Regions from separate parts of the Metabacillus hrfriensis genome, predicted to be linked through region 3. Evidence: riboswitches for the same ligand, from Rfam matches in the RefSeq annotation. Region 3 holds a riboswitch; each other region holds the start of a gene.
What was found. Region 3 has a riboswitch for S-adenosylmethionine ahead of QLQ22_RS06320 (methionine biosynthesis PLP-dependent protein). Riboswitches for the same ligand answer to the same signal wherever they lie in the genome.
Positions count from the first base shown of each region.

Region 1 (10,540 bases), 1.9 Mb from region 3:
GGCTATGAAGGAAACGATTATTTTCCCGGTTGAACTTCTCGATCTCTATTTGCTCATTGGCAAATGACTTTACTGTGCGAATTCCAGATAAACTATCCTCTACCTGTGCGTTTACGTCCCCAATTCTTTCTTTATTGCTTCGTAATGCCCTGTTCAGCATTTTATTAAAGTATAGGGCAAAGACACCTAAGAATGGCAGAAAACAGAAGACAGCAATCGTTAATGGAGCATTTATAAAGAACAATATAACAAACGCCCCAATAAAACGGACAAGGTATTTGACGTAGTCCTCTGGACCATGATGGTACAGCTCGGAAAGCAGCAGCAGGTCGTTTGTTATTCGCGACATGAGCTGACCTGTCTTTTCCTTATCGTAAAAGCTAAAAGAAAGCTTCTGCATGTGCGTGAACAGCTCGCTTCGCAAATCTCTTTCCATACGCGCACCTATTTCATGACCTTTGTAGTCCACAAAATAGTTCCCGATATTCTGAACTGCGACTAACACTAGCATCAGCCCGCCAATCCAATACACTTTACTTAGCGCGATGGACAAATCTCCTTCCAGAACATCCTTTGTGATATACCTGACTAGTAAAGGAAACGTCAAAGTCACAGCTGATACGATAAAGGCGCATGCCAATACTGAAAAAAACACCGTTAAATACGGTTTATAATAGGATAAAAATTTTTTTACTGGAAAACGCATGATTTACCCCTTTTTGTGTTATTTAAGTACACATATAAGGGGAGAGTACACAGATTACTTTAAGAAAGTGTTTCACCCTTATATGTTGAAGCTGTTTGATTCGTCATGTTTTTCATGAAAATGGCCTCCTTGTATGTTATTACTATTATTGTATACGATTTCAATTAAAAATGAACAACATATTTGGGTTTGGTGACTTTGATAGAGATATGATTCAAAACGATGCTCCGTTAGAAAAAATACACTTTTTCGAACGATTTTTGTTGAATGATAATAAAGATGTTTTTAATTGCTAGTCAAGTTATTCAATTAAAGGGCCATTTAATTGAATAAGAGTTTGCATAAAACCCCATTTTTCATGCAACTATCAGGCGAGCTTAAGCGCACGTAAACGTTGATTTTATCAACGATTTATAAAATCTTGCATAAACAATAAATTGTTACAAATTGAAACCCCTTGTCGCCCAGGGATTTTGTGATAAGGAACTTCTGTTAGGACATGTATGTCAACCTCACATGAATAATGCTATACAACAGATCTAGAATTTGATGACGACTTTTTTTATGTAAAAAGTGAAATTTCTTTTGACATTTAACATTAAATGGAATGAAACTGAGGAGCCAACCTTGCTTTGTTCGTACTGAATTAAACACACTTTTGTTATAATAAAAAATTAGTAGTATAAATATTAGAATAAGATGCTTAGAGGTGATTTGAAGTTGTATTTTGAAGATCGCGTTCGGAAATTCGAATATAAGTTAAACGATACAGATGACCAAATTATTGACTATATAGTAAAAAATAGAAAGCAAGTGGTCAACGCATCTATTCAATCTTTAGCTGCCAACTTATTTACTGTCCCTAATACGATCATTAGATTTTCTAAAAAATTAGGATACGATGGATATGCACATTTGAAGAATAGTCTTAAAGAAGAATTACACTCTGATCATGAAAAACAAGAGGACAGCTTACAGTATAATCTGAAAACAACATTTGACTTAATTGATATAGATATTATTGAGAAAGTGTCCAAAATGATATATGAAGCGAAGAGAGTTCTTTTTTTTGGAGTGGGAGATACGGCTCTTTTTTGTGAGATGATGACGAAAAATCTTAAAATTGCAGGGAAGGAATCAGATTTTTTTATTCATCGTCATGAAATTATACATGGAATCAATCAGCTTAATAATGAAGGTATTCTTTTCCTCATTAGTTTATCTGGAGAAACTTCCCAGGTTCTGGAGGTTGCGGAGTTAGGGAAAGAAAAAGGAATTAAAATCATTTCCCTCACCCATTTTAATCGAAATGCTCTTCAGAAGTTAGCAGATGTAAACTTATTTTGTTTTACTCCCAAGAAATTGCTGAATGGGTATAATATCACTGATAAAACTCCACTTATGGCTATCATCAGAACATTATCTGAATTCTATTGGAATTTTACTAAGTAGTTGTGTATAAATACACATGTAAGCGCTATTTTGGAGGTGTGACTGTGTAAAAAGAAGAAGATAACCTCTTCTTCTTTTTTTTTATGCTACTATGGGGTCACTCATTAATTAACAGAAAAAAGAAAGTGAAGGGGGTACAAAAATGTTATTGAAAAGTCTTACATCACCAACTTTAGTTAGTACCAAACAATCCTTTGACACTAAAGAAGAAATTATAAAATTTTTAATTAGACAGTTAGCAAATGAAGGAAAACTGCATTCTGAAGAAGAGCTGTATCAAGCGGTAATTGATAGAGAAAAGTTATCACCTACAGGCTTTGAAGGTGGTCTAGCAATACCTCATGGGAAGTCAAAAGCAGTAAAAGAAGCATCATTTGCCATCGCAACCCTTCAGAAACCATTGAGCACTTGGGAAAGCATTGATCCAACCAATCAGGTAGAGCTAATTATTTTACTAGCGATTCCAGATGATGAAGCTGGTTCAACACATCTATCCTTATTATCAGAGCTAGTGACAAGGTTGTCTAATGAAGAGTATAAAAATCGATTATTGAGATCTAACACAAATCTAGAGCTTTTTAATAACCTGGATCGTCAAGATGAAATAGAAGAAGTGCCAGAAGTAAAGAAGATAAATAAAACCATATTAGCAGTAACTGCATGTCCAGCAGGTATTGCGCACACTTACATGGCAGCAGAAGCATTAGTAAAAGCAGGGAAAGATTTAGGTGTAGATGTGTTTGTTGAGAAGCAAGGTGCGAACGGTATTGAAGACCGCCACACGAAAGGACAATTAAACAGTGCTGATGCTGTGATTTTCTCTGTAGACGTAGCTGTAAAAAACGAAGAAAGATATAGTCATCTTCCGAAAGTTAAAACGGCAGTGGCAGCACCATTGAAAGATGCAAAAGGGATTATCAGTCAAGCTTTAGAGAAATCTGAAAACGCTCCCAAGAAGGATAGTTCTAATGAAGAAAGTGTCTCTTTTGAAGAAGATGAGGATGAAAAAAAATCCTTTAAGACAGAAATAAAAGATTCTATCTTAACAGGTATATCGTACATCATTCCAGTAATTGTAGCTGGGGGCATGACGCTCGCTGCAGCAGTTCTGCTATCCCAAGCCTTTGATCTTCAAGAACTCTATAATACAGAAGGTTCTTGGCTTTGGTTGTTGAGACAGTTAGGCGGGACACTATTAGGAACATTATTGGTGCCAATTCTTGCAGCATACATGGCCTATTCAATTGCGGATAAACCTGCATTAGGACCAGGTTTCGCAGCAGGGGTAGCTGCGAATTTAATTGGCAGCGGTTTCTTGGGCGGTATGCTTGGAGGGATTTTAGCAGGTTATTTCCTTAAATTCTTAAAGCATTATGTAAAACCAAAAGGAACATTTGCCGGATTCATCAGTTTTTGGGTATACCCGGTTGTTGGTACGCTTGTTGTTGGATCGGTTATGTTGTTTTTGGTAGGGAAACCATTAGCCCTATTAAATCAAGGATTACTTGATTGGTTACAAGGCATGTCCGGAACAAATGCGCTTATTTTAGGAGCTATAATAGGCGCCATGGTTTCGTTTGATCTGGGAGGCCCAATTAATAAAGCAGCTTACACGTTTTGCATTGGTGCAATGGCAAGTGGAAATTTCATTCCTTATGCTGCCTTTGCCTCTGTGAAAATGGTTTCAGCCTTTTCCGTAACAGGAGCAACACTTATTGATAAGAAGAATTTCACCAAACAGGAAAAAGAAATAGGAAAACAAACATGGTTATTGGGTTTAGCTGGTATTACAGAAGGAGCTATTCCGTTTATGATGAATGATCCACTTCGAGTAATTCCATCTTTAGTTGCAGGGTCTGCTATTACAGGAGCTATTGTATCTTATTTTAATATCGGTTTAAACGTTCCTGGAGCCGGAATTTTCTCGCTTGCACTATTACAAGGAAAGCCGATGCTATTAGCAGCCAGTATATGGTTTGGCGCCGCATTAATTGGTGCTGTTGTTTCAACGATTTTGTTGATTGCAACAAGAAAAAGCAAGCTGAAAAGAGAAAAGAATAAAAAATCTTCCCGAATGGCTGCTTAGATTTTTGGCGGTTATAATCTATCGCACTTAAGTTGCTTAAGTGATATACAAATACATCGTAATTGGAGGACATCATGACAAAAGTTCATATCGTTCCACATATGCATTGGGACAGAGAATGGTATTTTTCAACGGAAGAATCTAGAATTCTTTTGGTTAACAATATGGAAGAAATAATGGAGATGCTAGAAAATAATCCAGATTATCCACACTATGTACTAGATGGTCAAACGTCAATTTTAGAGGATTACTTTGCTGTTAAGCCGGAAAGTAAGGAAAGAGTCAAAAGTCTAGTTCAAAAAGGAAAGCTGATCATTGGACCATGGTATACACAAACAGACGAGATGGTGGTTGGCGGAGAATCGATTGTACGAAATTTATTATATGGAATAAAAGATTGTGAAGAGTTCGGGAGTCACATGAAAATCGGATACCTTCCAGATTCCTTTGGACAATCTTCACAAATGCCGCAAATTTTAAATGGTTTTGATATTAAGTATTCGATTTTTTGGCGAGGGGCTACTGAACGTCACGGCACAGACAAAACGGAATTCTATTGGGAAACAGATGAAGGTTCTAAAGTTCTGGTACAATTATTTCCTCTAGGATACGCGATTGGAAAGTATTTGCCGGAGGATGAACAAAAGCTTCAAGAACGTATTGATAAGTATTTTAAGGTGTTAGATCACGGTGCTACGACAGAGAATATCATTTTGCCAAATGGTCATGATCAAATGCCTATTCAAAAAAATATCTTTACTGTTATGGATAAACTGCAGGCAATGTACCCAGACCGCGAGTTTTTCTTGAGCAAATATGAAAACATCTTTGGTGAATTAGAAAAAAATGAGGAACTTCCTACACTGCAGGGTGAATTTATAGATGGAAAGTATTCACGCGTTCACCGAAGTATTTATTCCACACGCATGGATATTAAAGCTGCCAATGCAAGAATTGAAAATAAGCTCACAAACATATTAGAACCACTTGCAACTCTTGCGTACAGCCTAGGTTTTGAATATCATCACGGTCTAATAGAACTTATTTGGAAAGAAATTATGAAAAATCATGCGCATGACAGTATAGGATGCTGCTGCTCAGATAAAGTCCATCAAGAAATTGTTAACCGATTTTTTCTTGCAGAAGAAAAAGTCGATCAACTTATCAGCTTCTATAAGAGAAAAATTGTTGATTCAGTAGATACAGAATGGAATTATGATCGTCTTTCTGCTTTTAACTTACTTCCCTATGATCGGGAGGAAGTCATTACAACAGAAGTTACTACAAAATTAAAGTCCTTTAAGTTAATTGATGAAATGTCAAAGGAAATTGAGTTTGAAGTAATAGACAGCGTTGTTATTGATCCTGGGTTAATTGACCGTCAAATCGTTCATTACGGAAACTATGATCCCTTTATTAAATATACCGTTCAATTAAAAGACCAATTTCCTGCATTAGGCTATAAAACCTATTTTATAGTTGAAAATGATGGGGAAATGAAAAATTCAATTTCTCCAAAAAGTGAAGTTACAACAGATTTCTACGAAATCAGCGTAAATTCAAATGGTTCGTTGAATATTTTTGATAAGAAGTTAAACAAGACCTTCAACGATGTTCTGTTACTTGAAGATGGAGGGGATGATGGAGATGAATATGACTTTTCTCCATTAAGAGATGAAACGCTAATCTATAGTAACAACGTAAAGGCGGACGTTGAAATTAAACAGGGGCAGTATGAGGCTACTATAGATATTCGTTATACCCTTGCAATTCCAGAAGATCTAAATAAGAGAAAAGATCATATTTTAGATAGCTCTGCAGATGTGCATATTAAACTCACCATTCCAAATCACAAGCCAATTATTGAAATCAAGCTTGAGATAGATAATCACGCTAAAGATCATCGTTTAAGAGCGTTAATTCCAACGGGAATTGCTTCAGCATTTTCTGTATCTGATAACCAATTTGGTTGTTTGAAACGTGATGTTTACGATAGTGCAATGGATATTTGGGAGCAGGAAGAATGGGATGAACGTCCAGATTCCATTTATCCAATGTTAAGTTTTGTTAGTCTATCCAATGAAGCATATGGTGTGAGTGTACTAACAAATAGTACAAGAGAGTATGAGATTGTCGGTGAAGCATACGACACAATTGCTATAACCTTGTTCAGAGGTGTAGGAGTGCTGGGTAAGGAAGAACTGCTCAGAAGGCCGGGCCGTCCTTCTGGAATTAAATTACCTACTCCAGACTCACAAATGCTTGGAAAACTAACGTTAGAGTTTGCGATTGTTACACATCAGCAATCTGCATTAAAAGCTAATGCTGCACGGATGGCTAAAGAGTACTTAACACCAATTGATCTCTATAACAAAATTCCATTTAATGCAATGAAACTTAATACAGCGGATGTTAAAACGCCGGCCTCTTTCAGCTTTATAAAAGAAGTACATCAGGATTCTGTTTTAAGTACTTTGAAGAAAGCCGAAAAGGATGATCAATTCGTATTGCGTTTCTATAATCCAACCGACGAAGAAAAGGTCGTTTCATTTAAAATAAACCGTTCTATTCAACAAGCATATACGGCAAATCTTAATGAAAAATGTTCTGAAGTTATAGAGGTGGAAGAAAATAAAGTACAATCGAAAATTAAAACAAATCAAGTGAAAACGATTCTTTTTTAAAAGCAGTTTGATAGTTTTTCAAAAAGACACTCTTCTATTTGCACGTGAAGTTACCTTCAACGCAGCAAAAAATAGGGGTGTCTTTTTTATTAACAAATAGAAAGTTAAATCAACCTTGATGTGAGTAAATATGAATAAACCAATTTTTCTTTTTCCTATTTTTCAAAGAGAGAATTTTGGGAGGAGATAAGAATTGCAATGTTATTAGGAATAAATTTTTATGCCCTTAATACAAGAAATAAACAGTAATTACAATGTGTATTAGGCATAATTGATTTAATCAATGCAGTATAGAAAGTAATTATTATTTTTAATTCCGACTTGACACATATGATTTATTGTATTAATTTAATATTAACAAATTTTTCAATTACAGCGCTCACTGGATAACCAGAGGCTTTCACTCAAGTACCCTGAGAACTTGAGATGGAAGCCTTTCGTTCATTTAACATGATTAATTAAGGAGTGATGAATCCATTAATGGATGAAAAAAACATATATTCTTATTTAGAGAGGTGGAGGGAATGGCCCTATGAAACCTCGGCAACAGGCTTATATAAAAGTACTGTGCTAATTCCAGCAAGCATGAAAGTGCTTGAAAGATAAGATGAGATATTCGTTTAATCCGAAACTCTTTCTTATTTTAGAAAGGGTTTTTATTTTACGCAATTTTTGATGGGCGGTGAGAACTCGCAATATTAAGGATTTAAAAAAAATGAAAAAGGGAGAAAACAAAAATGAAAAAATTATCGATTACACTTCTAGCCGGAATCATATTCATTATTTTATCAGGATGCAACATAAACTCAAATGCATCTGAAAACAACAAAATTGTCGTAGGTTCATCTGGATCAGATGCTCAAGTATGGAACTTTATTTCAAAATCAAAAGCAGCCAAAGAAGCCGGAATTGAGATTGAAGTAAAAGAATTTAATGACGGCCTGCAAATTAATGAGGCTACAAATGACGGAATCCTTGATGTAAATGCTTTTCAATCACTATCATATTTTCAAGATTATGTGAAAAGTAAAAATGCAGATTTAGCCGCAATAGCAACAACTTATTTAGAACCAATGGGTATTTATTCTAAACGCTTGAAGTCACTTGAAGAAATTCCGGAAAATGCTGGAATAGCCATTCCTAATGATCCGGCAAATACAGCTCGAGCTCTACGCGTATTGCGAAATGCAGGTGTCATTACGTTAAAGGATGATTTTGATTCATTTGGAACGATTCAAGATATTGTAGAAAACCCGAAAAATATTAAATTTGTTCCAGTAGACGGATCATCTACAGCGCGGTCTCTTCCCGATGTAGATGCCTCCTTAATTGGAAACAGCATTGCTCTTGATGCTGGATTGAATTCTATTAAAGATTCTATTTACCATGAAGAGGTCAATCAAGATACACAGGCAAATATTAATATTCTTGTTACTCAAAAAGAAAACGAAAAAAATGAAAATTTTAAAAAATTAAGCAGTATATATCATTCGAAAGAAGTTCAGGAATTCATAAAGAAGGAATTTGGCGGAACCAAAATCCCAGTAAAAAAACCGGTTGAAGAAATCATAAATAATTAATAATTAATAAAGACTCTTTATCGATGGACTATAGACAACTGATTACTTTATAGAATTAGCTGTTCCTATTCTTCAAGAAAGGGGTTTATTTCGATCGGAGTATGAAGGTGTCACTCTTCGAGAGAGCTTAGGTCTGGAATTTCCGGAAAATCAGTTTGCGTGAAAAAACGCAGAACAAGGAAGAACAGGAAACAGCTGACTTTTTATCTTGATTAGTAGACCTTTGTATAGTCCGAAAATATTTTTATAAAACCAACTTGATTTATCGGAAAAATAAGAATAATATTCTTTCAATGGATCTAAAATTTCATAATTTAAAGAATTGAAAGAATAAAGAATTGCCCACTGGTCAACCGGAGGCGCCCCAGATAAGATATGCATTCTTATCTGGGGGGCCTTTTTTGCAGCTTCTTTTGCTGACTGGACTTCTAGAGGCACATTAAATAGGGCTGTGAGGAAAAGAAATAAACAAGGGGGGAAGAAAGTGTGTCAATAAAATTGAGCATTCTTGATCAAAGTCCGATTGGAGAAAATGATACAGCAGCAGATGCGTTAAAACAAACAGTGGATCTGGCAATACTTGCAGAGAAATGGGGTTATCACCGTTTTTGGGTATCTGAGCATCATAATTCAGAGGAATTAGCTGGCTCTGCGCCAGAAGCTCTCATTTCCTACCTTCTGGCAAAAACCAAACAGATTCGAATAGGTTCTGGCGGAGTTATGCTTCAACATTACAGTCCATATAAAGTCGCTGAAATCTTCAACGTTTTGTCATCTTTAGCTCCAGGAAGAGTGGATTTGGGAATAGGAAAAGCTCCGGGCGGCCTGCCCCTTTCCACAAGAGCGCTTCAGCAAAATCTTTTGAAAGGTGGTCAAAGCATTCAAGAGAAATTAAGTGATTTAAAAAGTCTCATGCATAACAGCTTACATGAGAAACACGAGCTATACGGTGTGAAAGCTTATCCTATTCCTCCTGAACCAGCGCATCTTTTTCTCCTGGGAGCCAGTGAGAATAGTGCGAAGTTAGCAGCAGTATTGAACATTTCATTCGTTTATGCACAATTTATTAACGGTGATCCAAATGAACTGAAAAAATCACTGCAAGCCTACCTTAATGGGGGAGGTAACAATCAAGACTTTCATTTAGCGTTATCTATCATAGTTGCGGATACGGATCGTGAAGCAGAAAATCTCAGGGGTGAGAGTAAATTGATAAGAGTAAATCTGGAAAGCGGACGACATGTAACGGTTAAAAGCATTGAACAAGCAGAAAAATTTGCAGAACAGGCTGGTGAATCTTACTCCATAGAAGAACAAGTTGCCGCAATTATATACGGTTCAAAAGCAACGGTAAGAAGACAGGTTTTAGAATTGCAAAACAGTCTGGGGATAAATGAAATCATTGTTTCAACCCCTCTAGTGGATGTTGAGGCTAAACAAAAAAGTTTTTCACTTTTAGGTGAAGCTTTTACAGAAGGAGATGTGGATTCAGATAAATTTTTGACAAAGGTGGGAACTGAATGACGATAAAACAATTAAAACTAGGCGCCCTATTACACGGTGCAGGAGGCAACATGTCTTCTTGGAGGCACCCAAATGCAACTGCAGATGCCAGTGTGAATTTCCAGTTTTATAAAGAAATGGCGGTAAAAGCAGAAGATGCAAAGTTTGATCTAATATTTATTGCAGATGGACTGTTTATAAATGAAAAATCTCTGCCTCACTTTTTGAATCGTTTTGAACCAATCACCATTCTTTCAAGTCTTGCTTCTGTTACTTCGCGTATAGGTTTAGTAGGAACACTTTCCACTTCATACAGCGAACCATATACCGTAGCCAGACAATTCGCATCTCTGGATAAAATAAGCGACGGCCGTGCAGGATGGAATGCTGTTACATCACCGCTTGAAGGCTCAGCCTTAAATTACAGCAAAAAAGTACATCCAACTCATGCTGATCGCTATAAAATTGCAGGAGAATACCTGGAAGTAATAAGAGGATTATGGGATTCCTGGGAAGACGATGCTTTTAT
Region 1 covers NZ_CP126116.1:3,152,204-3,162,743, reverse strand. The annotation lists gene QLQ22_RS15525 (ABC transporter ATP-binding protein) at 1-706, opposite strand, end outside; gene QLQ22_RS15520 (MurR/RpiR family transcriptional regulator) at 1,427-2,158, shown strand; gene mngA (PTS 2-O-a-mannosyl-D-glycerate transporter subunit IIABC) at 2,301-4,244, shown strand; gene mngB (mannosylglycerate hydrolase) at 4,319-6,928, shown strand; SAM riboswitch class I at 7,429-7,537, shown strand; gene QLQ22_RS15505 (MetQ/NlpA family ABC transporter substrate-binding protein) at 7,666-8,508, shown strand; gene QLQ22_RS15495 (LLM class flavin-dependent oxidoreductase) at 8,995-10,032, shown strand; gene QLQ22_RS15490 (LLM class flavin-dependent oxidoreductase) at 10,029-10,540, shown strand, end outside.
Region 1: it holds a riboswitch for S-adenosylmethionine, as region 3 does, so the genes downstream of both, QLQ22_RS15505 (MetQ/NlpA family ABC transporter substrate-binding protein) here and QLQ22_RS06320 (methionine biosynthesis PLP-dependent protein) in region 3, are expected to answer to the same signal.

Region 2 (10,540 bases), 1.1 Mb from region 3:
AAGGGTTACGGGTGGGAGGACATTGCACAGGATGTCTATATTCTGCTTGGTTTTTCCCTGGCATTTCTGATTCTGAATATCTTCGCTTTGAAAAAGGTAAGAAGGCTGTAATGCTTGTGTTCTCTTTTTCATTTATAATAGGGACATAGATGAATGAGGAGTTTTAAAAGATGAGCAATCAATTTTCCATTGAAGAGCTATTGAAGCTGACAGATGAAGATGTAAAGATGAGTGAAAAACAAAAAAAGGTAGTAGAAGCTGCCATTGAAATATTTGCAGATAAAGGCTTTGCAGCAGCCTCAACAAGTGAAATAGCTAAAAAAGCTGGAGTCGCAGAGGGGACGATTTTCCGTCATTATCAAACGAAAAAAGACCTGCTGTTTGCAATCGTCATGCCGACTATAACTAAATCCATTGCCCCATTTTTAGTGAGAAATTTTCTTCAGGACGTGACGAAGCAAAATCATCAGGACCTTGAACATATGCTGAGATACATTCTTGAAAACCGCTATGAGTTTATAAAGAAAAATCACCCTGTCATCAAGATTTTGCTCCAGGAAGTTTTCTTTCATGAAGAGTTCAGAGGGGAGCTCCGAAAGGTCGTTGAGGAACATGCAGTTGAGAAGCTGAAGAAGCTGATCATTCACTTCCAGGAAAAAGGAGAGATGATTGACATGCCTCCTGAAACAGTGTTGCGGATGATCATTACGACAATTATGGGGTTCCTGATCGGAAGGTTCATCATTCTGCCTGATTTGGATTGGGACGATGAAGCAGAAAAAGAATATACGATCCAGTTTCTTCTGCATGGACTGATGAAGAAGTAAAGCCGCTCATAGGATGAGCGGCTCTTTTTCTTGTTAGGAAAACTATAAAAGTCAAAGGGGTGTGGAAAATAAACCGTAAAGCTCCGGCCCATTGAGCTTTGGTCAGAACAAATCCGCCTGCGCTTTAGATCTATGAAAAAACAGAGTCCAATTTCGGACTCTGCCGGGCAGGAACTACTTGGCTTTTTTAAATTTCGGATAGCCAATAATAATAGCCGCAATACCCATAACGGCTATTAAGAATGGGTAATAAGAGAATGGCAGGATATCAGCTGGTGAAATCTTTGCAAATTGAGCGGCAGTAAGCATTTGAGCGCCATAAGGGATTAAACCCTGTATACTGCAAGAAAAAATATCCAAAAGGCTGGCAGATTTACGTTTATCAATCTCATATTTATCTGCCATATCTTTTGCCAGCGGACCCGCTGCAATAATAGAGATGGTATTATTTGCAGTCGCAAGGTTTGTCGTGCTTACAAGACCGGCAATGGCATATTCTGCCCCTCTTTTAGAAGAAATTCTTTTTGTCATCGCTTCTAAAATAAAGTGAATGCCGCCATTTCGTTTAATCAGTTCAACCATACCGCCGATTAAGAGTGAAAGAATGACCAGTTCGGCCATCCCCATAATACCTTCTGTTATTTTCTGAAGAAAATCAGTTAACGTATAGCTGCCATCAGACATCCCGATAACTCCGCTAAGCAGGATACCCCCAGTTAAAACAATAATGACATTCATTCCAAGAAGAGCTGTTACAAGTACGGCTATATAAGGCAGCATTTTAATGAAACTGAATTCTCCAGGTGAAACAGGAGATTGATTGCCGAGAGTAATCACAATTAAGACAGCACAAGTAATGATGGCAGCCGGCAAAACGATGAAGAAGTTTACCTTGAACTTGTCTCTCATTTCCGTCTGCTGTGTCCGAACTGCAGCTATTGTTGTATCCGATATGAAAGACAGGTTGTCCCCAAACATCGCACCGCCAATAACGGCAGCCATAGCAAGAGCTATTGAAATATCAGCCTCTGCACTGATGCCAACCCCAATTGGAGCAAGTGCAGCAATTGTTCCCATTGAAGTTCCCATTGCAAGTGATATAAAAGCTCCAATGATAAATAATCCAACAATCAAAAAGCTTTGCGGCAAAAATGAAAGCGCAAGATTGACTGTAGATTCCACTGCACCCATCCCTTTTGCCACTTCAGAGAAAGCTCCGGCCAGGATAAATATAAAGACCATAATCATCAAATCAGGATGGCCTGCCCCTTTAGCAAAATTCTCAACCTTCGCAGTGAATGTCTCTTTACGATTCATCATAAGAGCTGCTCCTGATGCAATGATAATTGCAACAAGAATCGGCATCTTATAAAAATCGCCTGTTATAATACCAGACCCTACAAATAGGGCAAGAAATATGATTAACGGCAATAATGCCAGTCCATTTCCTTTTGTCTCCATGTGTACCACCTTTCTTATTATAAAAAAAGATCTCTTCTAAAGCAGAAGAGATCTTAAATCCGGAATGGAATAAACCTCTTCTTATCTTTCAAGCACGCGGCTTGCTGGAATTGGCACAGCACTCGGAAATCCGAGTCCGCTGCCGAGGCATCACAGGGCCAGTCCCTCTGCCTCTCTTAATAAGAAGATATATGTGTGTTTTTAAAAAATGACCTTTCCTACATTAAGGGGTTATTGTGTAAAAGTCAAATGGTAGATTTAACAAACATTTTTTCAAAATTGTTTGAATTTACCGTTAACAGTGGAATAAAATAAACTATATAGTCGGTTTTTAAGGAGGTGTAAAGGTGGCTCCAATTGTTTCAGATGAATATAAGGAAAAAAAGAAACGCCATATCCTGGAAAGTGCCCTTAAGGCTTTTGGAGAAAAAGGATTTCAGCTTGCAACAATAGACGATATTGTTGCTGAATCTGGGTTAAGTAAAGGCGCAATCTACAACTATTTTAAAAGCAAGGAAGAAATTTACCTTCAGCTGATGCAGATGCGGACAGAGCAGAATATCGCAAAACTGAAAAGAAGTTTTCTAGAGAGAGGAACTGCAAAAGAAAAACTTCACCAGTTTTTCAAAAACTATGCGGAAATTGAGCTATCTCAAAAGTGGCAGAAAATGATCGGTGTTCACCTTGAATTCTGGATTCATTCTGGCCGTGATGAAGAACTTAAGAAAGTCATGACAGACCGGTATGACGACGTTTATCAAGTGCTGCTTGTTGAAATCATCGAAGAAGGCATAAGGCAGAATGAATTCAACAAAGAGACGGATCCATCGCTCATATCTTCTATGGTATGGGGAACCATAGACGGCATTTGTCTTCACTATTCAGTAATAGGCAGGAATTACCCTTATCAAGAACAAATCCGTGCCTTAGAAGAAATGATCTTCATGTACTTAGAAAAAGGGGGATCTGCATGAGGTTTTTACAAGGAGAAAATATATACCTGCGTCCTTTTAGAAAAGACGACTTCGAGATGATTTTTAAAAGTGTGCAGGACAAAGAGATTAGAAGGCTTACTGGTACACAAACGTTTTTTACAATGGAGAAAATAGAGCAGGCTTATGAAAGCTTTGCGCTGGATAAAACACGAATGGATCTTGTGATTGTACGGAATGAAACAGATGAAGCAATAGGAGATCTTGCCCTGATGGATATCGATCTCTTAAACCGGAATGCAAGTGTACGAATTGCCCTGAACGATGAAAAGCATCGCGGACATGGTTTTGGCACTGAAGCGATGAAATTAATCCTTGAGCATGGCTTTCACCATTTGGGATTATACCGGATAGGACTAAATGTTTATCACTACAACGCAAGAGCAAAACGCTCCTATGAGAAATTAGGCTTTAAGCAGGAAGGCGTTATACGGGGAGAGCTTTTTTATGAAGGGGAGTTTCACGACAATATCCTAATGGGTGTATTAGCAGATGAATTTTGGGAAGCTAATGAGAAATGGGGCGCGGTATGATCACAATTAAGAGATTGTCTCAATGTACGCTTGAAGAAGCTTTAACCGCATGGAATAAAGGCTTTGAGGGATATTACTTTGATATGACGCTGTCCCTTGAGAATTTTTTTAACCGAATGGTGCTTGAAAATCTTTCGCCGGCATTATCTGTTGTAGCTTTTCACGATTCAAAGCCGGTTGGACTGGTTCTGAATGGAATCAGAACCATTGACGGCAAAAAAATAGCATGGAATGGCGGTACAGGTGTTGCTCCTGAGTACCGAAGCAAAGGGGTCGGGTTAAAGCTGATGGAAGAGGTTTTGTCTATTTATGAAAAAGAAAATGTAGACACTGCTACTCTTGAAGCCGTCTCTCATAATGATCGTGCGATAAAGCTTTATGAAAAAATGGGCTATCAGGTTGTGGACCGGATTGCACACCTTGGTCTTTCAGCTCCTCTAAAGTTCGAAGAACCAAAAGGCAGATTCCGTGTCCAGGTTAAAAAGCCGAGGGACGTACAGGATGTCTCTTTTTATAACAAGCTTACGCCTTGGCAGGTGCAGTGGCAGAACATAAGGGACGGTGAATCCATTCTTGCATTAGACGAAAAGGGTGAAATCATTGGCTTTGCCCTGTCAAAACGGAAATATGATGATGATGGAGCGCTATCAGGAATCCTTTTATTTCAATGTGAGGCACATCCTGAACATCAAGAGAAAGAAGCTGTTCTGCGCACGCTGCTTCATGAAGCATTCGCATTTTCAAACACAGAAGAGATTAACAGGACGGCTGTCAATCTATCGAAATCCAATCAGCTGGTCCATGAAATCTTAGAAAAAGAGGGTTTCATTGAAAAAGCGGAGCAAGTGTTTATGATCAAAGAGATGTCTGCATAGAATTCATTCATTTACAAACCCTATGAAAAAGAAGGCTCTTTTCTAAAAGATTGTTGCTTTTCATTTGTATTTTGTTTATTAAATCGCACCCTGACAGAAAAACTTCGAAAGATTATAAAGAAAAGAGCACGATATGACCTGATAAACGTGAAATTGAAAACAACAATTTTTGCGAACACAGCCAAAAAGAAAGAAGGGATTGTAAAAATGAAGAGCTGGCTGAACATCTTACTGATTTTCTGTTTGGCAGGAAGTACGACCGCGTTTTCTGTTCATGCGCATGCAGAAACTAAAGTTCTTTCTTATGAAGAGTACGGAAGAATTGCTATGCGCAAGACCATGGAAAAATACCCTGGTGCTCAAATCACAGACTACCTGCACGTAGGAAAAAAGAGAAAAAAAGAAACTTCAATCGAAACGTTCAAGCTTACGCTGAAGGAAAAGAATAAAACGTTTCAAGTGCTTGTTTTCGTTGAATATAATGAAAAAACCAAAAAAGTGGTCAAGGTTACATTTGAGAAAATATCATAAAACAGGCGATCCCATTAAGGGATCGTCTTTTTTATTTAGGACCGAACCCATTTTTTCTAAAAAAAGGATGTTCTTGTTGACAATGTTTTACATTTAGATGTATAGTTGATTACATAAGTAACTAACCAACTAACAAGTGAACCGAAAGAGGGGTCATATGAATCCATTTTTAGATACCGACAGGCCAATATTTCAGCAAATAGCAGAACAGATTGAAGATGACATCATCAATGGAATGGTTCAGGAAGGAGAAAGAATTCCATCAACAAATGAGTTTGCGGCACATTATCAAATTAATCCGGCAACAGCGGCAAAGGGAATCAATCAATTAGTGGAGAAAGGCATTCTTTTTAAGAAGAGAGGGATTGGAATGTTTGTGGCTGAAGGGGCAAAGGGGAAGCTGGTTCAAAAGCGTAAAGAGCAATTTTATGAAGCATTTATTTTGCCGCTGAAATCTGAAGCGGCAAAACTGAATATCAGTGTAAACGACCTAAAAGAAATGCTTGAAAAGGGGAGCGGTCTTAATGAACGTTAACATTAGCGGATTAACGAAGGTTTATGGCAAAAAAAGAGCGCTTGACGGCATCACCCTGCAGCTTGAAGAAAATAAGATTTACGGACTGCTGGGCAGGAATGGAGCCGGTAAAACTACATTGATGCAAATTCTTGCCGGACAGATTATGCCTACCGGGGGATCAGTCTTAATTAACAGCCAAAAGCCATTTGAAAATCAAGAAATAACGGAGTCAATCTGTTTGATCAATGAAAGCGAAAATTTTAAAAAAGGGTTAAAGATAAAAGATATCCTTAAGATTGCAAATTACTTTTATCCTAATTGGAACCGGGAAACGGCTGAAAAACTGCTTGAGGATTTTTATCTGAATGAAAATTTGAAAATCAAAACTTTATCAAAGGGAATGGAATCTGCGCTGGGCATAACAGTTGGTCTTGCAAGCAGATCGCCGATTACGATATTTGATGAGCCGTATATCGGACTTGATGCAGCAGCCAGAAGCAAGTTTTATGATTTGCTTTTGGAAGAGTACGAAGAATATCCGAGGACATTAATTTTATCCACTCATTTAATAGACGAAATCACCCGTCTGCTGGAAGAAGTGCTGATTGTATCTGAAGGCAGGCTGCTGATGCAGAAAAATACAGATGAACTGAGAGAGGAATCATTTGTGGTCAATGGATCTTCAGCCGCCGTTTCAGAATTTGTAAAAAACAAAAACGTTGTTTACCGCAAATCATTTGGAAGTATGGAACAGGCCGTCCTGTACGGAGAAAACCGCATGGAAGCTAATGAAGCTGGATTGCAGGTTGAACATGTGCCGGTTCAGGATTTAATGGTTTATTTAACAGCAAAACCGAAAGGCGGGGTTTCTGCATGATGAGACAATGTCGCGGAATCTTACTGTTTGAAGTATTGGATATTCGAAATTCACTCACGATTTTCTGGACGATCCTGATCAGCTGCATGGCTCTTTCCTTTGGCATTCAGCTTTCAACTGGTGGGAATCTGACGGTCTCAAGCGGAATAGCGGTTTATATTTTCAGTGCCATTGCCGGGTTTCTGACTGTAAAAGAGACGTATCCGTTCAGCATCAAAATGGGGTCAACCAGAAAAAATTATTATGCAGCCACGAGTCTCTTTCTCCTTTTGCTTGCTATATTTATGGCGGCTGCGCATACTCTTTTGATCATGGTGCTTGAAGGAATGGAATCAAGTATGGTTCGAGCAGATCTGAAGATTTATTACTTTTCAAAGTTTCTTGGATATGAAAATCTGTATCTAGTCAATTTCTTTATTGACGGCGCTATCTGTTTTTTCTTATTGGCCGGCTTCTTTTTGATCGGCAGTTTGTTTTACCGCTTTGGTTTAATAGGAGGATATGCCGCGATTGGATTGGCTGCTGTCCTTCTGTTCATTCCAGTTGTCCGCGACGAGTTTATCAAACTTGTTTTTGAGTTTGCAGGCAATCAGGCCCTTCAGTATTTTGCTTATTTATTTGGAGCCGGCGGGGTCTTCCTGGTAATAGGCTGGTTTGTATTGATAAAAGCCGCCGCAAAAACAGCTTTTTCGCGATAATTAACTTTAAAAGCAGGCTGCCGTGGCTTGCTTTTTTTTTTAGTATATAACTTGATTTCCTTTTAATAGATTATAATAAAAGGAACACGCATATATATTAAAAGGGGAAACGAAAAGGTGAACAAGAAAAAATGGATTTTGCTCTGTATTTTGATCGTTGTAGTCATGATCCTTTTGCCGCTAAGCCTATCTCTTCTATTCGCATTAATTACTGCGCTCTTACTGGATGGGGCTGTGCAAAGGCTGCAAAAACACTTGAAATTCGGACGCGGTCTTGCCGTTTTTGCCGCATTTACAGCTTATGTTGCACTGCTGGGGATGATTGGCTACTTTACAGTTAAGGTTGTCTTTGATCAATTTGTGTCATTTGCATCGAGTCTCCCTGAAATCATTAAAGAGGTTTATGCAAGCATCATTCAGCCCACATTAACGAAATGGGAACAAGTGCAGGAAACCATTCCGCGAGGAGTTGTTCAATCACTTGAGGAATCGTTTACAGCCGGACTTAAATCGTTTGAAGAAGGCGTGAATGGTTTTTTAAACAGCTTGCTTGATTTTATCGCCTTTCTTCCTGGTTTTATGTTTGAAATCCTGATCTATCTAATCGCCTTATATTTATTCAGCCTTGAGCTTCCGCGATTAAAAAGAATGATTGCAGACAGTTTAACTGAGAAAACGAAAGAGAAACTCACCCTTGTCCTGGAAGAATTAAATAAAGCGGGTATTGGTTTTGTAAAAGCGCAGATTTTTTTAAGTGCTCTGACTTTTGTGATGGCGTTTGCAGGTCTTTCCATCCTGGGAGTTCCCTACACAGTGGTCTTGTCTCTTTTGATAGTCATTGTGGATATTCTGCCGATACTTGGAACAGGATCTTTTCTCGTTCCATGGGCGATCTACGCATTTTTTCAAAATGACCAAGCTTTATCAATTGGGCTGGTGATTCTCTTTTTGGTCATCACTGTGGTCAGAAGGGTCATTGAACCTAAAATCTTTTCAAGCAGTATGGGCATTACACCTTTAGCGGCGCTGATCAGCTTGTTCATAGGGTTTAAACTTCTTGGATTTATCGGTTTATTCGCAGGACCGGCGCTTGTCATTGTCTTTGACACACTTCGTAAAGCCCGTATGATCCGAACGGACTTTAAATTCTAATCCAGAGTACATGAGGGATCATGATGTTTTCTTTATAGAAAATACAAAGCAGGGGAGCGAATATGAAGGAATTCATTTATTCACTTTTAGAGGTTCTGGCTGATTTAGGCTATTACGGAATTGCTCTGGGATTAATGGTTGAGGTTATTCCAAGTGAAATTGTTCTGGGTTATGGCGGCTATTTAATCTCTCTTGGACAAATTAAGTTTGCGGGAGCGGTTGTTGCCGGAGTGATAGGAGGAACGCTTGCACAAGTTTTCCTTTATTGGATGGGGTATTATGGCGGAAGACCCTTTCTTGAAAAGTTCGGGAAGTTTTTATTTATTAATAAACATCATTTGGATCTATCAGAGGCCTGGTTTGAAAAATATGGTGCCGGGGTTATTTTTACAGCAAGATTCATTCCGGTTGTGAGACATGCCATTTCCATTCCTGCCGGGATCGGAAAGATGCCGTTATGGAGATTTACGATTTATACTGTTGCTGCCATGATTCCATGGACCATTTTCTTTTTGTATTTGGGAATTCAGCTAGGCACGAATTGGACCGAGATTAAATATGCTGCTGAGCCATATATTATTCCGATTGTCATTATTATGGCGCTTGCAGGTATCGGCTACTATCTTGTAAAGCGCAATGATCCGCGCACAAAAAGGATTTAAGAGTTAAACAAACGTTTGATAGGATGAGATAAGGCAGTAATTTTCTGCATTGATGTCAAGCTCCATTGCCAAACTCGCTCGGCCTGAACAAATCCGGCAAAAACCCGGACTTTTCTGTCTGCCTGAGCTAAACGGGCGATTCCGCATTTCTTATGTATGAGTCACAGGATTAAGGCTATAAATAATAACATAATTCTACCCGGGAGGCTGGTTACATGTTCAGCAGCTACAGCAAACTTGCAACGGAAGTTTATGATATCGACAAGCCGGTCGGCCATTCTTTTGGAGACATCGAATATTACCGTGAGCGTCTCAAGGATGTAAAAGGACGTATTTTAGAGCCGGGTGCCGGATCAGGAAGAATCTATATTCCTTTTCTTCAGGATGGGCTGAAAATAGAAGGAATCGATCAATCGCAAGATATGCTCGAGTCATGCAGAAAGCGCTGCGAGGAGAGGGGGCTGTCTCCAGTCCTGCAGAAAATGGGGATGAGCGAAATGAAACTCCCCCGCACCTTTGAGGCGATTATCATTCCAGCGGGGACTTTTTTGCTGATTGAAGACAGAAAGCAATCCATTTTGACGCTTAAGAACTTTTACGATCATCTGGCTGCAGGCGGCCGGCTGATTCTTGATTTGTATCTTCAGCCTGATACAGCTCTAAATGAGGTCAAGACGAAAACTTGGGTTACACCCGAACAGAATGTTATTACAATGGAATCAAAGCGGGTGGAAGTGAATTACCTTGAGCAGTATTCGGTAAGCTATTTGAAATATGAAAAGTGGCAGGAAGGCAAGCTGATAGACACTGAACTGCAGAGGTTTGCGATGAGATGGTACGGTGTACGTGAATTTAAATTGGTTTTAGAGCGGCTTGGGTTTATTGACATTGTGATATCAGCCGATTATACATATGGAAAAGAGCCCGTGCACGCGGAGCAAACCATTACGTTTGAAGCAAGAAGACCAGAAGGCACATACTCATGAAGAGTATGTGCTTTCTAGTTTCGCTTTTCTTTTTTCTTCCACAAGCGGCATCACTTCTGTTGAGAATCGTTCCATTTCCTCGAGCTGCGGAGAGAATTGCAGCAGAAGCAAGTCGAGCCCGGCATCTTCATACTGAATAATCTTTTCTGCAATCTGCTCAGGCGTTCCGATTAGATTCGGTCGCAATCCTCGATTGGAGACAGAGTAATCATAAAGCTCGAGCTTTTGTTCAAGCTGGGATTTTGTTGTGAAATCTTTATATCCCGCATAAGCTGAAGATTCCTTAATATCCGTGATTCTTGCAAGCTCCGCCTGAACCTCATCATCCGTATCTCTGCACACAATGTAAGCAGCCATTCCAAAGGATTGAAACGGTTTGCCTTCAGCAGATGCTCTTAACTTCTTCATCTCATCAATCTTGCTTCTGAT
Region 2 covers NZ_CP126116.1:217,173-227,712, forward strand. The annotation lists gene QLQ22_RS01215 (ABC transporter permease) at 1-111, shown strand, start outside; gene QLQ22_RS01220 (TetR/AcrR family transcriptional regulator) at 171-827, shown strand; gene QLQ22_RS01225 (Na+/H+ antiporter NhaC family protein) at 1,002-2,288, opposite strand; SAM riboswitch class I at 2,367-2,474, opposite strand; gene QLQ22_RS01230 (TetR/AcrR family transcriptional regulator) at 2,636-3,262, shown strand; gene QLQ22_RS01235 (GNAT family N-acetyltransferase) at 3,259-3,813, shown strand; gene QLQ22_RS01240 (GNAT family N-acetyltransferase) at 3,810-4,688, shown strand; gene QLQ22_RS01245 (DUF3889 domain-containing protein) at 4,896-5,219, shown strand; gene QLQ22_RS01250 (GntR family transcriptional regulator) at 5,377-5,754, shown strand; gene QLQ22_RS01255 (ABC transporter ATP-binding protein) at 5,744-6,613, shown strand; gene QLQ22_RS01260 (hypothetical protein) at 6,610-7,311, shown strand; gene ytvI (sporulation integral membrane protein YtvI) at 7,429-8,463, shown strand; gene uptA (undecaprenyl phosphate transporter UptA) at 8,526-9,125, shown strand; gene QLQ22_RS01275 (class I SAM-dependent methyltransferase) at 9,341-10,111, shown strand; gene QLQ22_RS01280 (LLM class flavin-dependent oxidoreductase) at 10,106-10,540, opposite strand, start outside.
Region 2: it holds a riboswitch for S-adenosylmethionine, as region 3 does, so the genes downstream of both, QLQ22_RS01225 (Na+/H+ antiporter NhaC family protein) here and QLQ22_RS06320 (methionine biosynthesis PLP-dependent protein) in region 3, are expected to answer to the same signal.

Region 3 (10,540 bases):
CAAAACAAAAAATGACGCACCTAAAAGAAAAAAGAGTCTAAACAAAAAACCTAAACACCCCACTGCATCTCACACCTCTCTCTAAAATAATATCATTCATCTGGAAGTTCGAGAATGTATTTTCTGTTTTTTCAGCTGCCGGTTAAGATGCAGTAATGAGAGGCAGGCGGATACCTGTATTTTAGTCACGAATGCTTGAGGTGAGTTATTTGCACTCTTTTTGGCAGAAGGATTATGCCAAGTTTTTAAACGATTTCCTCTGTTAATGAATTCGAACGTTTTTGGAGGCTATCAGAAAGCAGACTGTAGGCGGCTATTTTCTTTTTGTACTGTTTTACTACATAAACGTGATCTTTGTAACTGTATACAAATAACCTAACATCCTTTTTTCCTCTTTTAGTATCAATAACTATTGGAGTCCCGCTGTTATCTGGATGTAAAAATAATTTCTCGCTCCCTGGATAGATATAATATTTTTTAAAAAATGTAGCTTCGTTAAAATAATTAATAACTTGAATTTTTTCTTCACCTTCCAATAAATTCCCATTAATAGTTAGTGTGGAATTTGAGTCACTAAGTTTTGAATGAATCTCAAATTTGCTGAGAAGCCATTCAACACCAAACGTTGGAATACAGGTTATTACTATTTTAAGAGCACTCATTAGAATTAATGAAATCAAAACTGCCCAAGTCATATTTATCATTCTCCTTCCTTTAATAGTTGAACTTTTATAACACTATAAACCTAATGATGTGTCCTAAATTCTTTAAATACCTAAATCAATATTTTCTTCTTTTTCCACAGGAAATGTACACCTGACAAAATTATTATCACGTTCTTCTGATTTATAGATCCATTAGGTTATTGACATGATCTAAATTAGGCAAACCATGATACATATACGCCTACTGCAATAAGAGAAATAAAAATAACAATAACGTAAATCCAAGTTAAATTGGAAGTGTTTCGTTTTACTGCGTTCCTATAATCTTTATCGCCTTTTCCAGCTATTAATAAAGTGGAAATAAGTGAAACGATTCCAATAATTATCACTAAACCTATTGCAAGTTCCATGGTATACACCTCATTATCTGCACAGGCAGCTTCTCAGCTTATCTGCGTTACTTATAAACTCTACCGTATTATACAATTAAGAACAAATGTAATAACCGTCCAATTTGGAATAATTTTGACCATCCATTTCATAGTTGTCTTGCGAAAGTTTCTATACAACACGAAAAAAAAAACGATTCCCCACAAAGGAATCGTCCTAAACTCTATCAAGCTCTCAATTTATTAATAGCATGTGCAGGCAGCTTCGCCAAGGCCTTCTCAAAATCTTTGATCAAGTCGTCTGCATCCTCAAGACCTACGCTGATGCGCAATAAACCATCCGAGATCCCGCGGCGCTCCCGCTCTTCTTTTGGCATGGCAGCGTGAGACATTCTGGCCGGATAGGAAAGAATAGATTCTACTGCGCCGAGGCTTACAGCAAATACAGGGAGCTCCACATTTTTAACAAGGGTGCGGACAGCGTCTTCATCGGCTAATGTGAATGATAGCACGGCACCTGGTCCATCCGCCTGGTAACGCTGAATCGAGTGGCCAGGATGGAACGTTAATCCTGGATAATAAACGTTTCGGACAGCTTTATGCTTAGACAAGTACTCTGCCAGCTTCCTCGCAGATGCTGATGATTGCTGTAGTCTGACGTTCAGTGTTTTCATTCCGCGGAGCACAAGCCAGCTGTCCTGCACGCCGAGTACCGCACCGAACGCATTTTGCAGTTTTCCTACCTGTGCAGCAAGCTCTTCGTCTTTTACAACCGCGAGTCCTGCAAGTACATCACTGTGTCCGGCCAAAAACTTGGTTGCGCTGTGAAGCACGATATCGACTCCTAGCTCGAGTGGACGCTGAAGGACTGGTGTTAAAAACGTATTGTCTAAAAATGTTAAACAGTTATTTGCTTTTGCAAGTTTCGTAATGCCCTGGATGTCGGTAATTTTCAAAAGCGGATTTGACGGTGTCTCAACATAGATAACTTTTGTATTCGGCTTGATGTGTGACGCCACTTCATGCAAATCGGTCATGTCGACAAAGCTGTATTCAATGCCGAATCTGCTCAATACATCTGTGATGATCCTGTATGTTCCGCCGTATACATCTTCAGTAATTAGAACGTGGTCTCCTTTAGAAAGGAGCAAGAAACAGGTTGAAATGGCCGCCATTCCAGAAGCAAAGGCAAATCCTTTGGTACCGCCTTCTAGTTCGGCAATTGTTTCTTCTAATGCCTCGCGTGTCGGGTTCCCCGATCTGCTGTAATCAAATTTTCCATAGTCATCAAAGTCAAATTGGTGAAAAGTAGAGGAATGATTGATCGGCACGCTTACCGCTCCTGTTTCCTTTTGCACCTTTTGACGATTGTGGAGCAGCTTCGTCTCGAATTTCCAATCATCGTTGCTCAACTTTCTCCGCCTCCTTCATCAGTTCAAATGCTTCTGTTAAATCCTTTTCCAAATCTCCTGCGTATTCAATTCCGACAGAAAAGCGCAATAGCCTGTTGCACACGCCATTTGCAACGCGAATCTCTTCAGGAATATCCATATGAGTCTGAGTCGCTGGATATGTGATAAAGCTTTCCACTCCGCCCAGGCTTTCTGCAAATGTGATCGTCTTTAAGGCTTTCAAAAATGGATTCACCCATTCTTCCTTCTGCAGCCTGAATGAAAGCATTCCGCCTTTGCCAGGATAAAGCACCTCTGTCACTTCTGTTTGATTTTCAAGAAATACTGCAAGCTTTCCGGCATTTTTTTCATGCTGGTTCATCCGCAGGGCCAGGGTTTTCATGCCGCGGATCAAGAGCCATGAATCAAAAGGAGAAAGCACCCCCCCGATCGCGTTGTGATGCTGTGCAAGCTCTTCACAAAGCTCTGTTCCCTTAGCAACAACCAAACCGGCAAGCACATCATTGTGTCCGCCCAAATATTTGGTGGCACTATGTATGACAATGTCCGCTCCATCTAAAATCGGCGTTTGCAGGATCGGCGTGTAGAAGGTGTTGTCGACAATCAGCAGCAGATGGTTTTCACGGGCTATTTTAGCAATCTTGCTGACCTCTGTTTCCTGCATCAAAGGATTAGTCGGAGTTTCCAGAAAAATGGCCTTTGTGCGTTCATTGATCAGCTGCTGCGTACAGTTTTCGTCGTTAAAATCAGCGTAATGAAAAACAAGTCCGTATTTTCTCCATTCCCGTTCGAATAAACGGTAGGTTCCTCCGTACAAATCTGAGGATACAATGAGCTCGTCTCCGCTTTTAAACAATGCCATCAATGTCTGAATCGCTGCCATTCCTGAACTGAAGGCATATCCCTGATCTCCATGCTCAAGCTCTGCAATGGCTTTTTCAAGTATCGCCCGAGTAGGATTTCCAGTGCGGATGTAATCAAATCCAGTTGATTCCCCAATTCCATTGTGCCTGTATGCTGTAGAAAAATAGACGGGCGGATTCACTGTTCCCGTTACGTTTTCACTTCGATTTCCAATTTGCGCCAAGATTGTTTCAATGCGTTCTGACATTTCCAACACCGTCCCATTGTTTTTTCTAAAATAAAAAACGTCTTCCTCATTTAAGAAGAAGACGTTGATATCGAATGATTGCTTCTCCTTATCTCCCAAGCTTATTACCTGCGCTTGCTGGATTTAGCACCTTGGTTCGAACAGGAACATTCTCTGTTCTTTTCCGGTTGCTGAGATTTCACAGGGCCAGAACCCTCCATCTCTCTGGATAAGAATAAATAGTATGAACTTTTTGAATTGTTTTTATAACCTTATCTCATTATCAAATATTTTGCAAGGGGTTTTTTATGAATATTTACGATTCACAATCATCACACCTGCAATAATCAACAAACCGCCTGCCCCGCTCATTAATAAAAAAGGTTCATTCAGCAAGATGACTGCCGCAATAACAGTTGCAAGCGGTTCAAAGTAAAGAAAGGATGACACTTTAGCCGCCTCCATGACCTCCAGGGCTTTTCCCCAAAACCAGTAAGCGACTGCCGAGACAAAGATTCCGAGAAACAGCAAATGAGTCCAGTTTTCCTGTGTCAGCACAGTCAGCTGAACCCAGCCGTTATTTCTCATAAAGAATGGAATTGTCATCAAAAAACCAATAAGGCTTGTATAAAAAGTAATGGTTAATGCAGGATAAGGGATTTTTAATTTTTTTATAAGAATGGAATAAACCGCCCAATTTAATGTACTTAAGATCATCAGTGCATATCCCATATTAGCATGAAAGGTTAATGACCCGCCTTGTCCATAAGATGTAATCAAGAGAACGCCAAGTACAGCAATTGACATGCCTGCAGCTTTAAAAAGCGTAAACGTTTCTTTTAAAAATAGAGATGCCAGAACTGCTGTGAATATCGGGGAAAAAGAGATGATCCATCCTGCTTCTGATGCCTGAATAGACTTCAATGCCGCAGCCTGTATGATTTGATGGACAAAGATTCCGAGTACGGCAAGTATAAAAACCTCAGGGAGATAATCCATTTTTATTTTTAAAGGCTGACGAAAAAGGAAAAGAAGGAGGAATAAAAAGAGAGATGCAATACCAAAACGCAAAACAAGCAATGTAAAAGGTTCCAGCTGAACTAAAACAGCTTTTGTTGATACAAAGGAAATTCCCCAGAACGAAATTGAGACAGCTGCATAGATACCTGCTGTAACATGAATTGATTTCCTCATTTTCAGGCATCCTTCCCTTTATCAGGCTTGTCTTCTTATAAGGAATATGTACGGAATAAAGGAATTATGACGGGTTTAAATCTGTCAAAAAGTGTTCAAATGAACTGTCTTTTTTTTACAGATTACCTTGGTATATTTATCCTATAAGTGAAAGGCGGCAATACGGATGACATATTCATTAACAAAGCCAAAATGGGGTCTTTTTACAATCCTTGTTCTTCTCATAGCGGGATCAAATGCGGCGATTTACCGATTTCCATTTATGCAGCCTGTTCCAGCAGGAGCAAAGAACGCAAATGTTATTCTTCTGAATGCGGATGAGGCCCGTCAATTCATTTCAGACGTATCAGCAAAAATCAATCGTGCATGAAGCAAGAATTTTGTCACAATTCATGCTAAAATAAATGGAAGCGTTTTTAATAATGGATGTGACAGCGTCCAACATCTTTGGAGGTATTTGTGATGACAGCAAAAGCAGGAATTGTAAAAGAGACGCTGCTTTATTCAAAAGAATTAGAAGAAGAAGTAACGCTCCTGATTTATCTGCCGAAGAATTATTCGCCGCTTTATAAGTATAGCCTGATCATTGCACAGGACGGTCAGGATTACTTCAGACTCGGGCGCATCTCAAGGCAGACAGAAGAGCTGTTAAGTGAGAAAGAAATTGAAAATGTGATCATTGTCGGCATACCGTATCGTGACGTGCATGACCGCCGTGATAAATATCATCCTGAAGGGCCGAAGCAAAAAGCTTATATTCGCTTTTTGGCTCATGAAGTTGTTCCTTTTCTGGACAAGGAGTTTCCAACCTATCAAATGGGTGCCGGGCGGGCTCTAATTGGAGATTCTCTGGCTGGAACGGTATCCTTTATGACTGCTCTTACTTATCCGAATACGTTTGGTAAAGTAATTATGCAATCACCTTATTCAGATGAAACGGTTCTGCAAATGGTAGAGGACTTTTCTTCTCCTGCCTTATTATCGGTCTATCATCAAATTGGCACGAAAGAAACAGAAGTCAAAACGACTGACGGCGCAGTTCAGGACTTCCTTGCCCCAAACAGGAAACTGCACGCGGCCATTGACGCTAAAGGAATTCCATCCGTCTATGAAGAATTTGAAGGCGACCACAAATGGACTTTCTGGCAGCCGTCTTTGAAAAAGATTTTAAAAACAATGTTCTAATTGGCTCATATGCTTTAAACCGTAATTTTTGATATACTATGAATACATATTTATACATGGGAGGGAACACTTATGAAGTACGGTATTGCCATTTTTCCATCAAAAAAACTGCAGGATTCAGTCAACTCTTACCGAAAGCGCTATGATCCCAATTACGCTTTGATTCCGCCTCACTTGACGCTTAAACAGCCATTTGAAGCGACAGAAGAGCAGCTAAGGGACATTTCAAGAGAACTGCGTCAGATTGCACAAAGAATGCAGCCGCTCTCACTTTCTATCAGAAAATTCAGTTCCTTTTCACCAGTAAACAACGTCATTTATCTTAAAGTTGAACCGACAGAAGAAATCCTGAATCTGTATGATGCTCTTCATGGAGAATATTTCTCACATATTGAGCCTGAATATGCCTTTGTTCCTCATATTACGATTGGTCAAAATCTGTCTGATGATGAGCATTCAGATGTGCTTGGCCGCCTGAAAATGACAGATTTTCAGCATGAAGAAACTGTTGACCGCTTCCATCTCCTCTATCAGCTGGAAAATGGATCATGGACGGTTTATGAGACATTTCTTCTTGGAAAGGAAGGTCTGTAAGTGATCGCAAGAATTGTGAAGTCAGATGAAGAATTGCAGGACGCCTATGATGTCCGAACAAAAGTATTTGTAGAAGAACAGCATGTGCCTGAGGAAGAAGAAATCGATCAGTTTGAAAGAGAAGCTTCTCACGTTGTTTTATATGACGGAGACAAACCGGTTGGTGCAGGACGTTTTCGCATCCTGAACGGCATCGGCAAAATTGAACGAATTTGCGTGCTTCCTGATTACCGTTCTAAAGGCGCAGGCAAAATCATCATGGAAAAACTTGAAGAGATCGCTGCTTCAAAAGAAATGCAGACCCTAAAGCTGAATGCACAAACACATGCAGAGCCTTTCTATGAGAAGCTTGGCTATAACACCATTTCAAAAGAAACATTTTTAGATGCAGGCATTCCGCATGTTACGATGGTAAAAGAAATAAAAGCTTAAAAAACAGCTAACGGGTTGAGTTTTTAAGGCGATAAAACAGCAAAATAAAGAAGAAAACGGGTACTACATTGCACTGTGCAAGTGGTATCCGTTTTTTTGTTGTGATTATTTGTTCTTAGGGTTTCTTTGAGTACCCAAAACCATGGAGTGAGCTCTTTTGAGGAATCATTTACCTTCTTTGAGTACTCAAAAACAAGGAGTTGACTTTTTTGAGGACTCATACACCTCCTTTGAGTACTCAAAACCCTGAAGTTAGCTCTTTTGAGGAATCCTACACCTTCTTTGAGTACTCAAACCCATGGAGTTGGTTTTTTTGAGTACTCCTACACCTTCTTTGAGTACTCAAAACCCTGAAGTTGGCTCTTTTGAGGAATCCTACACCTTCTTTGAGTACTCAAAACCATGGAGTTGGCTCTTTTGAGGAATCATACACCTTCTTTGAGTACTCAAAACCATGGAACTGGCTCTTTTGAGGAATCATACACCTTCTTTGAGTACTCAAAACCCTGGAGCTGGCTTTTTTGAGTACTCATACACCTTCTTTGAGTACTCAAAAACCTGGAGCTGGCTTTTTTAAGTACTCATACACCTTCTTTGAGTACTCAAAAACCTGAAGTTGGCTCTTTTGAGGAATCATACACCTTCTTTGAGTACTCAAAAACCTGGAGCTGGCTTTTATAAGTACTCATACACCTTCTTTGAGTACTCAAAACCCTGGAGCTGGCTTTTTTGAGTACTCATACACCTTCTTTGAGTACTCAAAAACCTGGAGCTGGCTTTTTTAAGTACTCATACACCTTCTTTGAGTACTCAAAAACCTGAAGTTGGCTCTTTTGAGGACTCATACACCTTCTTTGAGTACTCAAGACCATGGAGTTGGTTTTTTTGAGTACTCATTCACCTTCTTTGAGTACTCAAAACCTTGAAGTTGACTTTGTTGAGGAATCATACACCTTCTTTGAGTACTCAAAAACCTGGAGCTGGCTTTTTTAAGTACTCATACACCTTCTTTGAGTACTCAAAAACCTGAAGTTGGCTCTTTTGAGGAATCATACACCTTCTTTGAGTACTCAAGACCATGGAGTTGGTTTTTTTGAGTACTCATTCACCTTCTTTGAGTACTCAAAACCTTGAAGTTGACTTTGTTGAGGAATCATACGCCTTCTTTGAGTACTCAAGCCCATGGAGCTGGCTTTTTTGAGGACTCATACACCTTCTTTGAGTACTCAAAACCATGGAGTGAGCTCTTTTGAGGACTCATACACCTTCCTTGAGTACTCAAAACCATGGAGTGAGCTCTTTTGAGGACTCATACACCTTCTTTGAGTACTCAAACCCATGGAGTTGACTTTTTTGAGTACTCATACACCTTCTTTGAGTACTCAAAAACCTGGAGCTGGCTTTTTTAAGTACTCATACACCTTCTTTGAGTACTCAAAACCATAGAGTGTTCTTTGAGTACTCAAAACCCTGAAGTTAGCTCTTTTGAGGACTCATACACCTTCTTTGAGTACTCAAAACCATGGAGTGAGCTCTTTTGAGGAATCATACACCATCTTTGAGTACTCAAAACTCTGGAGCTGGCTCTTTTGAGGAATCATACAACTTCTTTGAGTACTCAAAACCCTGGAGCGGGCTTTTTTGAGGACTCCTACACCTTCTTTGAGTACTCAAAACCCTGAAGTTGGCTCTTTTGAGTACTCCTACACCTTCTTTGAGTACTCAAAACCCTGAAGTGGGCTTTTTTGAGTACTCATACACCTTCTTTGAGTACTCAAGCCCATGGAGCTGGCGCTTTTTTAAGTACTCCTACACCTTCTTTGAGTACCCAAAACCCTGAAGTTGGCTTTTTTGAGTACTCATACACCTTCTTTGAGTACTCAATCCCATGGAGCTGGCTTTTTTTAAGTACTTATACACCGTAATACTTGATGCTGTCTTGTTTTTTAGAATTTAAATTCCAGCAGCATCAATTAATACCGATGTTTTAAGATTTCTTCTTCAATAAAAAAGGCCAAACCTGCACATGCTAACTTCATCTAATACGAGACAAGGTGACGCTATGGAGTTTTTACATACAGGTGTTGATTTAATCGTTGGTTTTTTCGGATTATTTTTTTTAACAAGAATTTTAGGTAAAACCCAAATTACCCAAATTACTACATTTGACTTCATTTCTGCTCTAGTACTTGGGGAGCTTGTAGGAAATGCCGTATTTGACGCCGATACCGGCATACTTAAAATACTCTTCGCCATTTCTGTATGGGGATCTCTTATTTATCTCCTTGAAATTATTACGCAAAAATGGAAAAACACGAGAGCCTTTTTAGAAGGAAGACCCACTATTATTATTCATCAGGGCAGAATTATTCGTGAGAGTTTAAAAGCAAGCAAGCTTGATCTCAATCAGCTTCAGCATCTGGTAAGAGCAAGAGGCGCATTTTCATTGAGTGAAGTAGCTTTTGCTGTTCTGGAAACAGATGGGACCGTAAACATCTTAAAAAAACCCGAATTTGAAATGCCGACGCGAAATGATTTTAGCATACCGCAAGAAAAGGCTATTTTGCCTTTTTCAATGATTCTTGATGGTGAAGTCCTGCTTGATAATGTACAGGAAGCAGGATTTTCAGAAGAATGGCTGCAGGAAGAGCTCAAGAAGCAAAATATAAAGACCTACAAAGAGGTCTTATACGCTGAATGGCTTGAAGGAGAAGGGCTTTACCTTCAAAAAATGAATTAACTTTTTAAATAAAGGATGGCATCCTCAATCACCATTTCGGCTTTTTGATCTTTTATCAGCATCGTCGCGTATGCCATGATTGCCGTTCTAAACAGCAGCCATGATGAAAGGGATGATGGATTAACGCCAAAATGACGGCACATTTTTTGGATGACTTGTTCATGAGTATGAGGACTGCTTGAGAGAATGTCCAAAAGGACGGAGAGAACGTAATGATGATACTCTATATTTAGCTTGACCGTTTCTTGAAACGCTTCCTCATAATTCCCATGACCCGGCACCGCTCCGAGACATTCGATGGTTAAAAGTTTTTCTAAGGATTTAAGTGTATCTTCGGCGTCTATGATGTAAGGAATCTTATGTTTTTTTATCTGTTCTGCACCAAAATAGGCGTCCGCAGCAAATAATATGCCGTCCACTATCACGCCAAGCTGCATAAGACTGTGACCGGGGAATGCCATGCATTCAAATAAGACATCGCCAAATTGGTGTTTTCCTTCCGTTACCACTTCATCAATGATAATAGGTGCCCCTTCCAGAAATTTGTTCCGCAGCTCAGGGAGGGGCTTGTTGCCTTGAAATAAATAAAGCGGTTCTAATATCGGATTGGTTAATATGGCTGCCTCTTCTTTTGAAGCGTATGTATGAACTGGATGATTTTCCTGAATATATGCAGCGCCGCCGTAATGGTCGGCGTGAGCATGCGTGATAAATAAATGGCTTAATGGAAAGCCTTGGGCTGTTAATTGCCTGCAGACTTTTTTTGCTGTTTGAGGATCCAGTCCTGCGTCAATAAGCATGCCATAATTGCCGCTCATGATATAGCCGATATTAACGGC
Region 3 covers NZ_CP126116.1:1,275,322-1,285,861, reverse strand. The annotation lists gene QLQ22_RS06340 (hypothetical protein) at 1-45, opposite strand, end outside; gene QLQ22_RS06335 (YfmQ family protein) at 246-695, opposite strand; gene QLQ22_RS06330 (hypothetical protein) at 881-1,075, opposite strand; gene metC (cystathionine beta-lyase) at 1,282-2,466, opposite strand; gene QLQ22_RS06320 (methionine biosynthesis PLP-dependent protein) at 2,453-3,577, opposite strand; SAM riboswitch class I at 3,663-3,792, opposite strand; gene QLQ22_RS06315 (DMT family transporter) at 3,863-4,750, opposite strand; gene QLQ22_RS06310 (hypothetical protein) at 4,917-5,120, shown strand; gene QLQ22_RS06305 (alpha/beta hydrolase) at 5,213-5,935, shown strand; gene QLQ22_RS06300 (YjcG family protein) at 6,008-6,529, shown strand; gene QLQ22_RS06295 (GNAT family N-acetyltransferase) at 6,530-6,961, shown strand; gene QLQ22_RS06290 (DUF421 domain-containing protein) at 9,024-9,701, shown strand; gene QLQ22_RS06285 (MBL fold metallo-hydrolase) at 9,698-10,540, opposite strand, start outside.